3 regions of the Kitasatospora sp. NPDC085895 genome follow, and region 3 is predicted to be linked to each of the others. Evidence: riboswitches for the same ligand, from Rfam matches in the RefSeq annotation. Region 3 holds a riboswitch; each other region holds the start of a gene.
What was found. Region 3 has a riboswitch for cyclic di-AMP ahead of AB0442_RS25630 (peptidoglycan DD-metalloendopeptidase family protein). Riboswitches for the same ligand answer to the same signal wherever they lie in the genome.
Positions count from the first base shown of each region.

Region 1: it holds a riboswitch for cyclic di-AMP, as region 3 does, so the genes downstream of both, AB0442_RS04360 (hypothetical protein) here and AB0442_RS25630 (peptidoglycan DD-metalloendopeptidase family protein) in region 3, are expected to answer to the same signal.
Region 2: it holds a riboswitch for cyclic di-AMP, as region 3 does, so the genes downstream of both, AB0442_RS07345 (transglycosylase family protein) here and AB0442_RS25630 (peptidoglycan DD-metalloendopeptidase family protein) in region 3, are expected to answer to the same signal.

Region 1 is NZ_JBFBJY010000004.1:188,528-192,796, reverse strand. It holds gene pucL (factor-independent urate hydroxylase) at 1-105, shown strand, start outside; gene AB0442_RS04365 (8-oxoguanine deaminase) at 255-1,637, shown strand; cyclic di-AMP (ydaO/yuaA leader) riboswitch at 1,897-2,073, shown strand; gene AB0442_RS04360 (hypothetical protein) at 2,077-2,661, shown strand; gene AB0442_RS04355 (glycoside hydrolase family 16 protein) at 2,686-3,378, shown strand; gene AB0442_RS04350 (gamma-glutamylcyclotransferase) at 3,422-3,808, opposite strand; gene aceB (malate synthase A) at 3,949-4,269, opposite strand, start outside.
Region 2 is NZ_JBFBJY010000008.1:46,130-50,398, reverse strand. It holds gene AB0442_RS07350 (glycoside hydrolase family 6 protein) at 1-684, opposite strand, end outside; gene AB0442_RS07345 (transglycosylase family protein) at 1,156-2,307, opposite strand; cyclic di-AMP (ydaO/yuaA leader) riboswitch at 2,309-2,459, opposite strand; gene AB0442_RS07340 (hypothetical protein) at 2,952-3,653, opposite strand; gene AB0442_RS07335 (MFS transporter) at 3,733-4,269, opposite strand, start outside.
Region 3 is NZ_JBFBJY010000046.1:19,640-23,908, reverse strand. It holds gene AB0442_RS25640 (hypothetical protein) at 207-401, shown strand; gene AB0442_RS25635 (DUF6348 family protein) at 620-1,453, opposite strand; cyclic di-AMP (ydaO/yuaA leader) riboswitch at 1,803-1,965, shown strand; gene AB0442_RS25630 (peptidoglycan DD-metalloendopeptidase family protein) at 1,971-3,002, shown strand; tRNA gene AB0442_RS25625 (tRNA-Gly) at 3,741-3,814, opposite strand; tRNA gene AB0442_RS25620 (tRNA-Pro) at 3,979-4,052, shown strand.

The DNA.
Region 1 (4,269 bases), on a different contig from region 3:
CTCAAGAACGAGAACGAGGTGTACTACGCCGCCGACCGGATGTACGGCCTGATCGAGGGCACCGTCCACCGCGAGGGCGTCGTCCCGGTCATACCCGTCGCCTGACCGGACCGGCACCCGCCCGCCACGGGCCGGACGGCGCCGCCGCGGGGCCCCTGTGCTTCCCCGCGCCGGCCTCCGCACCCCGTCCGGCCCGCCCCACCCGCCGCCCGCCCGCGGCACACCCCCAGCCCTCGCCCCAAGGAGTTCACGCCATGGCAGTCCAGCCCCCACCCGCCGACCAGCGGATCGTGATCGAGAACGTCGCCGTCGCGACGGTGGACGCAGACGACACCGAGTACGCCCGCGGCCACGTGGTGATCCTCGGCAACCGGATCGAGTCGGTCGGCGACGGCCCCGCCCCGCAGTGGCTGGACAACGTGGTGCGCCGGATCAACGGCGAGGGTCATCTGGTCACCCCGGGCCTGGTCAACACCCACCACCACTTCTACCAGTGGATCACCCGCGGCCTCGCCCAGGACGACATCCTCTTCGACTGGCTGGTCGCGCTCTACCCGACCTGGGCCCGGATCGACGAGAAGCTGGTGCACGCCGCCACCCAGGGCTCGGCCGCCGCGCTGCTCAAGTCCGGCTGCACCACCGCCTCCGACCACCACTACGTCTTCCCGCAGGGCGGCGGCGACGTCCTCGGCGCCTCGATCGAGGGCGTGCAGGAGCTCGGCCTGCGCTTCACCGCGCTGCGCGGCTCGATGGACCGCAGCAAGAAGGACGGCGGCCTGCCGCCGGACCACGCGGTGGAACGGACCGAGGACATCCTGATCGCCTCCGAGGCCGCCGTCGACACGTGGCACGACGCCTCCTTCGGCTCGATGCTGCACGTGGCCCTCGCGCCCTGCTCGCCCTTCTCGGTCTCCACCGAACTCCTCAGGGAGTCGGCCGTGCTGGCCCGCCGCAAGGGCGTCCGGCTGCACACCCACGGCTCGGAGACGGCCGAGGAGGAGCAGTTCTGCAAGGAGCTGTTCGGCATGGGCCCGACCGACTACTTCGAGTCCACCGGCTGGCTCGGCGAGGACGTGTGGATGGCGCACTGCGTCCACATGAACGACTCCGACATCGCCAAGTTCGCCGAGACCGGCACCGGTGTCGCCCACTGCCCCTCGTCCAACGCCCGTCTGGCGGCCGGCATCGCCCGCGTCCCGGACATGCTGAAGGCCGGCGTGCCGGTGGGCCTCGGCGTCGACGGCACCGCCTCCAACGAGTCCGGCGAGCTCGGCACCGAGCTGCGCAACGCGCTGCTGATCAACCGCCTGCACGGCCGCCCCGACGCGCTGACGGCACGCCAGTCGCTGCGTCTGGGCACCATGGGCGGCGCCCGGGTGCTCGGCCGGCAGAACGAGATCGGCTCCATCGAGGCCGGCAAGCTCGCCGACCTGGCCCTGTGGAAGGTCGACGGCATCATGCACTCCTCGATCGCCGACCCGGTGGCCGCGCTCACCATGGGCGCCCTGCCGCCGCTGGCGGTGCTGTTCGTCAACGGCAACGCCGTCGTCGAGAAGGGCGTGCTGACCACCGTCGACGAGGACCGGATCGCGCTGGCCTGCGCCCGCGCCGCGAAGGAGCTCGCCTCCCGCGCCTGACCCCCCGCACTCCGGGCCGTACCAGGGACGGTACGCCACCCGGACTCCGTGGCCCCCGGCCGGCCCACAGCGGGCCGGCGGCCGTACGGAGCGCGGCCCCCGGACCCACGGCGAGGGTCCGGGGGCTGCGGCGCGCCCGGATGTGACGGACCCGACATCGACGGTCCGGTGCCTTGCCCTCCGGGAGGACCCTGCTGACCTGCTCGGACGCCCGCTCCATGCGGGCCCCGTCCCGGGACCGCCGAGTCCCGTCCGCCCGGTGACGGCAACGCGAGATGCGACACGGACGGGAGCGGGGGAACCAGGTAAGTCGCCCTGGCCCCGCGCGCATGCTCGCGTACGGCCAGGGCTCGGGGTGAAGCCGCCCACCGGGCGGCCGGGCCACCTGACGGCCCGAATCCGACAGCTCACCTCGCAGGCGTCGTCGAGGAACAACTCCATGCCTGTTTCCGCCATCGCCCTCAAGGTGGGCGAGGTCGCCGGGCTCGGCCTGCTGGCCGTCCCCTTCCTGGGCAGCGCCGAGGCCGCCAGCATGCCCGAGGTGACCCAGGACCGGCTCGCGCCGGTCGCCATGGCCGCGAACACCGCGGCAGCCGCCTCCCTCTCCGTCCACTCCTCCGCCTGCTTCACCGCCCGGAGGATCGGCGTCGCCGTCCGCGACGCCGCCGGCAACAAGCTGGACTTCCCCGGCAGCGGCCGCAACGTGCGGATCTGCCCCGACGGGGTCACCGTCACCACCGCCGCCCGCGCCCTGCCGGCCGGCGTCTACACCGCCTTCGGCACCTGGCAGGACGCCGACCGGCGCTGGCACGACCTCCCGGTGCAGACGCTCGACGTCCGCGCCTCGGGCACCGCCGCGCCGGCCCCGAGCCCGACCGCGGCCGCCCCGAGTCCCTCCCCCACGGCGAGCGCCACCCCGGCGCCGAGCACGCCGACCGCGGCCCCGACCACGGCGGCACCCAGCTTCACCGCCTCCCCGTCGGCGAGCTCCTCCCCCACCTCGACGGCCGGTGCGCCGACCTGATCGGACGACTTCGACGGCGTCAACGTGCCGCTCGGCAGCTGGACGGGCTGCTCCAACGGCCCGTCCATCACCGCCAGCCACTGCTCCGGGCTGCCGGCCGCGGTGGACAGCAAGTGGTGGGCCTACCCGGACGGCTGGAAGGACACCAGCAAGAACGGCACCTACTCGCCGTCGAGGACGATGTCCATCGCCAACGGCCAGATGAACCTCCACCTCAACCGGGACTCCTCCGGCACCTGGGTCTCCGCGCCGGCGCCCAAGCTCCCCTCCCCCACCGGCGACGGCGTCCAGTACGGGCGCTTCGAGGTGACCTGGAAGGCGACCTCGGCCTCCGGCTACAAGATGGCGTGGCTGCTCTGGCCGGACGACGGCATCTGGCCGCAGCACGGCGAGATCGACTTCCCCGAGGGCGACCTCAACGGTTCGATCGGCGCCTTCATGCACCGCGCCGACGCCACCTCGGGCAGCGACCAGGACGCCTACTCCAGCGGCGTCCCGACCGCCGGCGCGTGGCACACCTCGGCGGTCGACTGGCAGAAGGACGGCGTGACCTTCTACCTGGACGGCAAGGTGATCGGGCGCTCCACCGCGCGCATCCCCGCCAACTCGATGCACTGGGTGCTGCAGTCCGAGACGGCCCTCGGCGGCACCGTGCCCGCCGTGGGCTCCTCGGCGGACATCGCCGTCGACTCGGTCAAGTTCTGGAAGGCGGGCTGACCTTCCGCGTCCGCCCGGCCGGCGCCCCCCCGGGGGGCGCCGGTCAGGCGGTGCGGCCGAGGGTGGCCAGGTAGGCCCGCCAGCCGCCGTGGCCGGTGATCTCGCGGTGCACCCCGCGCTCGAGCTCACCGCGGCGCAGCACCATGGACAGGCACGGCGTGCCGTCCGAGAGGGCGATCACGCCGAGCTCCAACTCCGGGGGCTCGCCCGGCAGGACGGCGTCCCGCAGGTGCTCCAGCGGGAGGTCGTAGAGCTCGCCCTCGATCGCCGCGCTGCCGCCCGGGTCGGGCAGCAGGCCGGGGCAGACGTCGCGGACGGAGAAGAAGCGGTGGCCGGGTGCGGTGCGGACCGGGCCGACCAGGTACTCGGCGACCAGCGGGTGGAACGGGCCGCCGGTCATCGCCTGGCCGTTGAAGAAGATGAGCGCCATGGGGAAGTGCCTCCGAACGCGGGTGTTCCGTACGGCTCCCGGCGTCTGGGCAGCGGGAGCCGTACGGAACGGTGAATTGCGGCGGACGAGTTCGACGTCCTGGCGGGCGTCGGGCCGCTCGCCCGGCGGATAGGTTGGGGTCAGTCGAGCAGGGGCAGCGCGGGCAGGGTGAGGAAGTCGACGAACTCCTCGGCCAGGGCGACCTGCTCGAAGAGCCGGGCGGCCTCCGTCCAGCGCCCGGCGGCGTAGGCGGCGTCCCCGAGCTCGGTGCGCAGTTCGGCGAGTTCCTCGGCCACGAGCCGGCGGACGAGCTCCGCGGTGGCCTTCTCGCCGGTGTCGGCGAGGACGACGCCGTTGTTGATCCACTGCCAGATCTGCGAGCGGGAGATCTCGGCGGTGGCGGCGTCCTCCATCATGTTGAAGATGCCGACCGCGCCGAGGCCGCGCAGCCAGGCCTCGAT
Region 2 (4,269 bases), on a different contig from region 3:
CTCGACGCCGCCGTCCACCAGCAGCTTCGCCATGGTGCCGGTGGACTGCCAGGCGCTGTGGCCGGCGTCCAGGTAGACGGCCGCGTGCGGCTGCTCGGCGAGGCGGTCGACGGCGCCGTTGATCTCGGCGAGCCGGTCGGCCTGCTGCTGGGCGGTGCCGCCGCAGTAGGCGGGGCTCAGGGCGAGGCCGTCCGGCTCCAGGACCACCACCGTGCGGCGGTCGCCGATGCCCCGGGCGAGGCCGTCGACCCAGGCCGCGTACTCGGCGGAGTCGGAGGCGCCGCCGGCGGAGTACTGCGAGCAGTCCCGGCCGGGCACGTTGTACGCCACCACCACCGGGGTCTGGTGCTGCCGCGCGGCCTTGGCCTGCAGCTGCGCCATCGCGGTGGTGGTCTCCTGCGGGGTCGCGGTGCCGTTGAACCACCGGGCCACCGGGTACGAGCCCATCTTCGCCATGGCGAGCGCGTTGTTCCGGTCGCCCGCCCTGAGGTCGGCGGCGGCCTGGTGCAGGGCCTTGCTGTCGAGGTCGACGTAGAAACTGGTGCCGGGGCCGGGTGCCCGGCCCGCGGCCCGGTCGCTGCCGGGGGCGGCGGACGCGGTGGATGCGGTGGCGGGCAGGCAGCAGACCGCGACGGCGGCGACGGCGGCGCTCGCGGCCGCGATTCGACGGCGGGGGCGGGACACGTGCGGCTCCTAGGGCTGGCGTACGGGCTGCGCAGGGCGAGGGTGCGGGCGACTCGTGGGAGCGCTCCCAAGCGCGAGGGAAGTTCTAGTCGCACCCGTCCGCCGCGTCAAGGCTCCGCGCAGGACGGTCGGTTGGGCGCCGGCCGGGATGCGGGCGGGGCTCCGGGCGCTCTCGGGGTGCCGCGGCCGGGTCGTTCACTCCGCTGAACCCGCTGCCGGGGCCTGCGGGCGGCGCGGAGGCGCGCTGCGATCAATGTTCCCCTGCGTCACGGGCGTTGGCGTGTTGTCGGCTCCGCGCCCAGGTATGGCCATGGATGGAACCATCGTTCATCGATGTGAACGCCGATGGTTGACTTCGGGGTCGCCCCCGACCGCCCGGCGCCGGCCGGATCCGGCGCCGGAACGGCAGGACGCCGGCGGTCCCGGGAGTGTCCCGGGGCCGCCGGCGTCGGTGCGCCTGCGGTGCCGCAGTTACTTGATCTTCAGGACCTGGCCCGGCTTGATGAGGTTCGGGTCCTGGCCGATGGTGCCCTCGTTGCCGTCGTAGACCTGCTTCCAGCCACCGAGCTTGTTCTTGTCGGAGATGTCGGAGAGCGTGTCGCCGGCCGCCACCGTGTACGTGTCGGGCTGCGCGGCGGGCGTGGTGGCCTGCGGGGCCGGGGTGGCCGTGGTGGCGGCCGGGTCGGCGGTGGTGCCCGGGCCGGTGGTGGCCGGCGCGGTGGTGCTCGGGGCCGGTGTGCCGGGGGTGGTGGCCGGCGCGGTGGTCGTGCCGGGGGTGACCGGCTGGCCCGTGATCGGGTCGATGACCGGGGGCGCGGCGTCCGGTGCGGCGGTGCCCGGGGCGGGCGTGCCGGGGGCCGTGGTGGTGCCCGGCACCGGGGCGGTCGTGGCGCCGGTCGGGTCGGGGGTGACCGGGAGGCCCGTGATCGGGTCGATGGTCGGAGGCGTGGTGGCGTTGCCCTGCGCGGTGGGCGAGGCCGGCGCGGTGGTGGCCCGGCCCGGCGCCGTGGACCGGCTCTGGGCGGTCGGGGCCGCCGGGCCGGTGTAGTAGTCGTAGATCTCCTGGCTGGTCGTCCAGTACCACTGACCGTCCACCAGGTACCAGTAGACGCCGCTGGCGTCCCGGCCCTGCATGCCGGTGAAGACCGGCGCCGAGGCGCCGCGGTCGGTCGGCGCGGTGGTGGCGGTCGGCGCCGTCGAGCCCTGGTCGCCCCGGGAGTCCTGGTCGACCGTCTCCGGCTTGCCCTCGCCGGTGAGGCCCGCGGACTTGCCGCAGGTGCCCCAGGCCTTCGCGCCGCGGTCCTCGAGGACGCGCTCGGCGACGGCGATCTGCTCCTCCTTGGTGGCCCGGTCGGGCGTGGAGGCGAACTTGTCGCCGCCGTAGGCGACCCAGGTGCGCAGGTCGAGCTGGAGGCCGCCGTACTCGCCGTTGCCGACGCTCTTGCCCCAGTTGCCCGCGCTGGCGCACTGGGCCACCGCGTCCCAGGTGGTGACCGGGGCGGCGTGGGCGCCCGTCGCGGTGAGCAGCGGGATCGCCAGACCCGCACCTGCCACACCTGCGGCCGCGACGGCGCGCTCGGTCTGGGTGGGGCGGCGGTGACGGCCCGAGCCGATGAAACCCATCGAGTTCCCTCTCCGCACGCCTGCGAGGTGAGCTGTCGGGTTCGGACCGGGAGGTGGCCCGGCCGCACTGAGGCGGCTTCACCCCTAGCCGTGTGGGGGCGGCGTCGAAACTGGGTCCCCCGTCCCTGCCCAGGGTCTGGTCGGTGACCCGGTCGACGCGGTGGGCAGGGTTCGGCGTGCCGCGCCTCGGGCGCCCGTGCTGTCGGGCTGAGGTGGACATTAGAGGGATCATCACTGCGATAACAAGCCAGCATCCCGAACATCACACAATCATCACGAGTGCTTCGGTGCCGCATGCGTGCATTTCGGCCGCACGCCGCCCCACGCGCCACCGCCCGCCCGGGCCGCGTCGCAGGTCGCGGGGGGCGGCAGCGGCCCTGACGTGTCCGCGGCGGCGCGGATCGGACGAATTCCGTGGAAATTCCCTGGGAAATTCCCGGTGGCATTTCCGTGCGGCAGGGCGGCGAAGTCGGCCGAAAATGCACGCATGCGGGGCTCGGCGGGTCCGCCGCCGGGCCCCGCCGGGGCGATCACGGCACGAACCGAGGGGCCGGAGCGGGCCGAAACGGAAGGTTCGGGTCCGCCGGGCGCCCGCGGCGGCCGTCCGTTCGTGTCGGAACGGGGATCGTGCGGCGGGTGTCCGTTCAGCCCTCCGCGGGCCAGCAGGCCCGCACGTCGGCGGCCTCCGCCGCGGTCAGCGGCCGGTGGCCGAACGCGACGTCGTCCTCGTCGAAGGACCACTCGGCGTACATCAGCAGCACCGACCGGCCGTCGCCCTCCCACAGCACCGCCCGGCGGCCCAGATCGCCCTGGGCGGACCACTCCACGTACCGCAGCGCACCGCGGCGGACGCTGCAGCGGTCCACGGAGGCGCCCTCCGGTGGGAACAGGCCCGCGACCGAACCGGCCGAGGACGGCGCCCAGCGCTCCCGCACCTCCGTCAGCCGCACCACCTCCTCGACCGCGACGCGCACCCGGGCACCGCCCGGACGGACGTCGGCCACCGCCAGCGGGGTGCAGCGGACCAGGGCGTGCTCGGGCAGCCCGTCCGGGTCGTCGGACACCCCGTTCAGCGCCGTCGCGGCCGGGGAGAACAGGCACCAGAACGGCCCCTCGACGAGCAGCGGGCCGTCCAGCCCGAGCATTCGCTCCTCGCCGGCCACCGGTATCCGGTCGGTCTGCGCGACGCCCCGCCCCCCGTACGGCGACTCGGCGCAGTCGGGATCGGGCCAGCGGGCGAGGGCGGTTCCGGCGGCCGCCGCCCACGCGGGCGCGGGCGAGGCGGACCAGGCGCGGCGCGGCGCACAGCCGCAACCGGCGCCCGCCACGGAGACGATGAGGGTCATGCCCGCATGGTGGCAAACCGGCCGGAGCCGGCGCCCCGTGGGGCGCCCCACCGCCCCGGCCGCGGGGCCGTACGAGCCGTCAGGCCGCCTCGGCGGCGGGCGCCGGCGCGGGAACGGGCCGCTCGGCGGCCGGCCGGCCGCGCAGACCGGCGAGGACGGCGAGCGCGGCGAGCAGCACCGGCACGGCGACCACCCGGAGCCCGGTGGCCATGCCCGCGGTGAACCCGGCCGAGCTGTGGGCCGCGCCGCCGGTACGGGAGGCGAGCACCGTGCCGACCACGGCCACGCCGAGCGCCGCACCCAGCTCCCGGGCCGCGGTGTTCAGCCCGGCACCCAGCCCGGCCTGCCCGGGCGGGAGTTCGGAGACCACGGCGTGGGTCAGGCCCGGGGCGGACAGCCCCATGCCGGCCGAGAGCAGCAGCAGCCACAGCGCGTACACCGGGTACGGGGTGCCCGGGCCCGCGGTGGAGACGCCCAGCAGCCCGGCGCCGATCAGCGCCAGCCCGCCGCCGGCCACCCACCGCACCCCGTGCCGGGCCTGCAGCCGCCCGGCGAACCGCGGCACCAGCGCCATGCCGACGGTCAGCGGCACGATGGCGAAACCGGTCCGGGCCGG
Region 3 (4,269 bases):
CACACTGAGTCCGGGTGGGCTGGTCGATGCTCGGGGGACGGGGGGCGAGAGGTGCGGCAGACAGCAGGCGTCACCGGCGCCGCGGACGCCTCCACGGCGGCGGGATCGGTCGACTCGTGCCAGGGACGGTCGGCGCAGGCCGCGGTCCGGTTCCGACACGGGGTTCCAGCACGAACCCCCGCCACAGATTGAGGAAGTGAGTCCGGGTGGCCTTCTCCGTCTCCGCGCTGTTCCTGTTCGGCGTCATCGTCGTCATCTTCATCCGCAACAAGCAGCTGAAGACCAGCCACGCCATCATCGCGGCACTCTTCGGCTTCATGGTGAGCCAGTCCACGGCCGCCCGGCCGATCCAGGACTTCCTCAACCAGCTGGCGAAGACCATCTCCTCCGTCGCGAGCTGACCCCTCCCGCGGGCCGGACTCCGCCCCCGGCGGGCGAACTCCGCTCCGGTGGTCCGTTCCGATGGGCCGAAGTCCCCTTCGCGGGACGGACTCCGCCCTCGCGGGCCGGGTTCCGACTCCGGTCCGGCCGTGGCGTCCGAGCCGGTCGTGCCCGTCCGCCCCGGGGGTGTCGCCAGACCCGGGCCGACCGCCGTCGTGAGCCGTCCGGCCGTCCGGACCTACCGCCCGGCCCGGGCCCGCCGCCAGCGGGCCAGCACCCCCGGCCGCGCGGCGGGCGCGGCGATCCCGGTGTTCCCCACGGCCCCGGCGGGCCGGGCGCCGCCGGCGTCCACGGGGGCGGAGCGGACTGCCGCGGGGGCCTCCCCGACGGGCCGGCCCTCCGGCACCATCAGCACGAACAGCCGTGCCCAGCACAGCCGTTCGCCGCGCGGCCAGCCGAGCGCGCGCAGCGCCGCCGAGGCGGACTCGGACACCGCGCCGTTGACCCGGACCTCGGCGACGTCCTCGCCCGCCCGGCCGCCCAGGAACAGCTTCACACCTGTCACGGCCGGCTCCGCACCGTCCGGAGCCAGCTCCGGGGCCAGCACCCCGGCGAGCTCCGGCAACAACCGGTGGCCGGCGAGCCACTCCGACAGCCGTTCGCTGTCGAAGCCGAAGACGGCGGCCGGCCCCTGCACGGCCCGCCAGCCCGGCAACCGCGCCGCGCGGACGTGGTCGCCGTGCGCCCCGCGGCCCTCCTGCAGCTCGACCACCGCGGCCGCGGTGGTGGTCGCCCACATCCGCACCGCGCTCTCCAGCCGCTCCTCCTCCGTCCGGCCGAGGCCCGCCGTGCAGTCCCACACCACCGGGCCGTCCGCCCGCCCCACGTCGAAGGCGAAACCGAGGTCGACGTGCCCCGCGCCGCCGCCCTCGCCCGGGTGCTCCCGCACCGCCACGGCCGTCGTCCCGGGCCCGCGGACCACACTGCCCTCGACCGTGAACCGCTGACCGAACCGGGCCATCTCCCGGACGACGCTGCGCTGGATCACATCCAGCCTGGACTGCGCGCGCACCCGGGGCTCCTCGCTCGAAAAGGGGTCGAACACCGTTCGGGAGCGAGGCTATCGGCCCCCCGGGTGACCAGCGTCACCGGGCGGGCCATGATCCGTGCCGGGCCGCGAGCGGGCAGCCACGCGGGGTGTCCGATTTGCCTGACTGCTGATGGTCCGGACACGTACGGTCACTGCGGCGACTGCGCTCCGCCCACCGACGGCGGGCGGAGAGTGACCCCCGCGAGGGCCCCGGGGGGCCGTTGGGGACGGGGAGCTTGCCTCCGGAGGGGCCCATCGGTTTTCCTCGGAGCCTGCCCGGCCACACCGGCCGGGCGGGCCACCGGGCGGAACGCCGAGTCCTGCCGCCGTCCGGGGTCACGCACCCTTCCGTGCACGGCAGGAGCGGGGGACCCAAGGTAAGTGCCGCACCCGGTGATCCGGGACGGCTTGGGGTGAAGTCGCGTCATTTCCGCGACCGGGCGAACTCCCCGCCCGAACCCGACAGCTCACCTCGCAGGCGTCGGAGAGGAACACCCCCATGTCCGTTCTGGGCACCCGTCTGTCCCGCGTCGCCGTCGCCACCGGTGTGGCCGCCGCCGCCATCGCCATCCCCGTCACCGCCGCCTCCGCCGCGAGCGCCCACGGCGCCGTCCCGGCCGCCGCTCCGGCCGCCGCCGCTCCGGCCGCCGCGCACGCCGAGGCCCCCGCCGCCGCTCCGGCCGCCGACGCCGCTCAGGCCGCCGACGCCAGCTACAAGGTCGTCCGTGGCGACACCCTGTCCAAGATCGCCAACGCGCAGCACGTCGACGGCGGCTGGAAGAAGCTCTACCAGGACAACCGGCAGGTCATCGGCGGCAACCCGAACCTGATCTTCCCGGGCCAGAAGCTGACCGTCGGCGGCCACGCCGTTCAGGCCGCCGCCCCGCAGGCCGAGACGAAGAAGTCCGACGCCGCCGCCTCGCGTTCCGAGAAGCGCACCCCGGTCCAGGCCGCGCCGAAGCCGGCCGCCCCCCAGACCGAGGCCGCCAAGCCCGCCGCGCCGAAGACCGAGGCCGCCAAGCCGGCCGCGCCGAAGACCGAGGCCGCCAAGCCGGCCGCGCCGAAGACCGAGGCCGCCAAGCCGGCCGCGCCGAAGACCGAGGCCGCCAAGCCCGCCGCCGCTGCCTCCGGCTACGTCGCGCCGGTCGCCGCCTCCCTGGGCACCCCGTACCACAAGGCCGGCTCCAACTGGTCCAGCGGCTACCACACCGGTGTCGACTTCGCCGTCAGCACCGGCACCTCGATCCACGCGATCGCCGCCGGCACCGTCGTCGAGGCCGGCTGGGGCGGCGCCTACGGCAACAACGTCGTCATCAAGCACGCCGACGGCAAGTACTCGCAGTACGCCCACTTCTCGGCCCTGAAGGTCTCGGTCGGCCAGACCGTCACCGCCGGCCAGATCATCGGCCTCTCCGGCGCGACCGGCAACGTCACCGGCCCGCACCTGCACTTCGAGGTCCGCACCACCCCGTCGTACGGCTCCGACATCGACCCGGTGGCGTACCTCGCCGCCCACGGTGTCCGCGTCTGACGCACACCGCTGACGCGCTCCGCTGACGCGAACCCTGCCGAGGCAGCGCCGCCGAGGCACACCGCGCGGCATCCGAAGGCCCGGCCCGGGGATCCTGTGATCCCGGGCCGGGCCTCGGCCGTTCCCAACCTCCCGTGCCGCACGGGCACTTCACCGCTCCCGCGCCGCGCCGGCGCGGCTCCCCGGTACGGCGGGCAACACGCCCCCGACCGGCAGAACGTTCCCGAACGGCCGACCGGGGCGAAGCGCGCCGCCGTCCTGCTCGCCGTCGCCACCGCCGTCACCCGCCACCACCTGGGCTGACCGGCCAAACCCCATCGACGACGACCCCGGAGACCGGCGCCACGAACGCCACCCGGGTCGTCCTCGCGACGTCCGGTTCCGCGGACCCGGTGCGAAGAGCGTCTTCGCGGCTGTGCGTACGACCGCTCTCTGGCATGTGCCCGTCGGCAGGTTGCCGCGGAGTGCGGCAACCGTTGCACCACCTTGCGCACCTCGTGCGCCGAGACCTCTCCCAAGGATCCGTGCACGTTCGCCGAACGGGAGGTCGGGCCCTCTTCGTGCGGTCACCGCCCGTGGCGCCGAATGAGCTGCGCGCCGGGGGAGCAGTCCGTACGGTGCGGCAGTCGCGTCGCCTTCGAGCCATGGACCCGAGCCCGCGGCGCGGTGCTCCGGGAGTGCCACGGACGACGAAGGCCCCAGCTCCGCGATCATGTCGCTGAGCTGGGGCCTTCGTGTTGGAGCGGGCGACGGGAATCGAACCCGCGTGGCCAGTTTGGAAGACTGGGGCTCTACCATTGAGCTACGCCCGCGTACGTGCGTTGACGGCACGTCGCCCCTCAGCCGGTGCGGGCCTCGGGGACGGGGGTCAGCCTACCTGGTCGGGTCGGCCGAATGCACACCGCTTTCGCTCCTGTGCCTGCTGATATTACGGCGAGGGGGCCCGGACCGGCGTGTACTCTCTCTTTCGGCACTACGGGGTGTGGCGCAGTTTGGTAGCGCGTCCGCTTTGGGAGCGGAAGGCCGTCGGTTCGAATCCGGTCACCCCGACGCTTTCGGCAGGGTCTCGTCAGGCGGGCGGGGCCCTGTTGCTTTCGTGGTACCGGTAGGATGGGCCGATGGCGGTGGTACCTGTGGCATGCACACAGGCGGCAGCCGCCCGAGGGCGAGGAGTCACGCTCACCGTCCACCCCCGTACGGGAGATGCAGCCCCAATCGCCCATCGCCCGTCTCGCCCGACCGACCGGCCGTTCCGGCCGCGGACGTC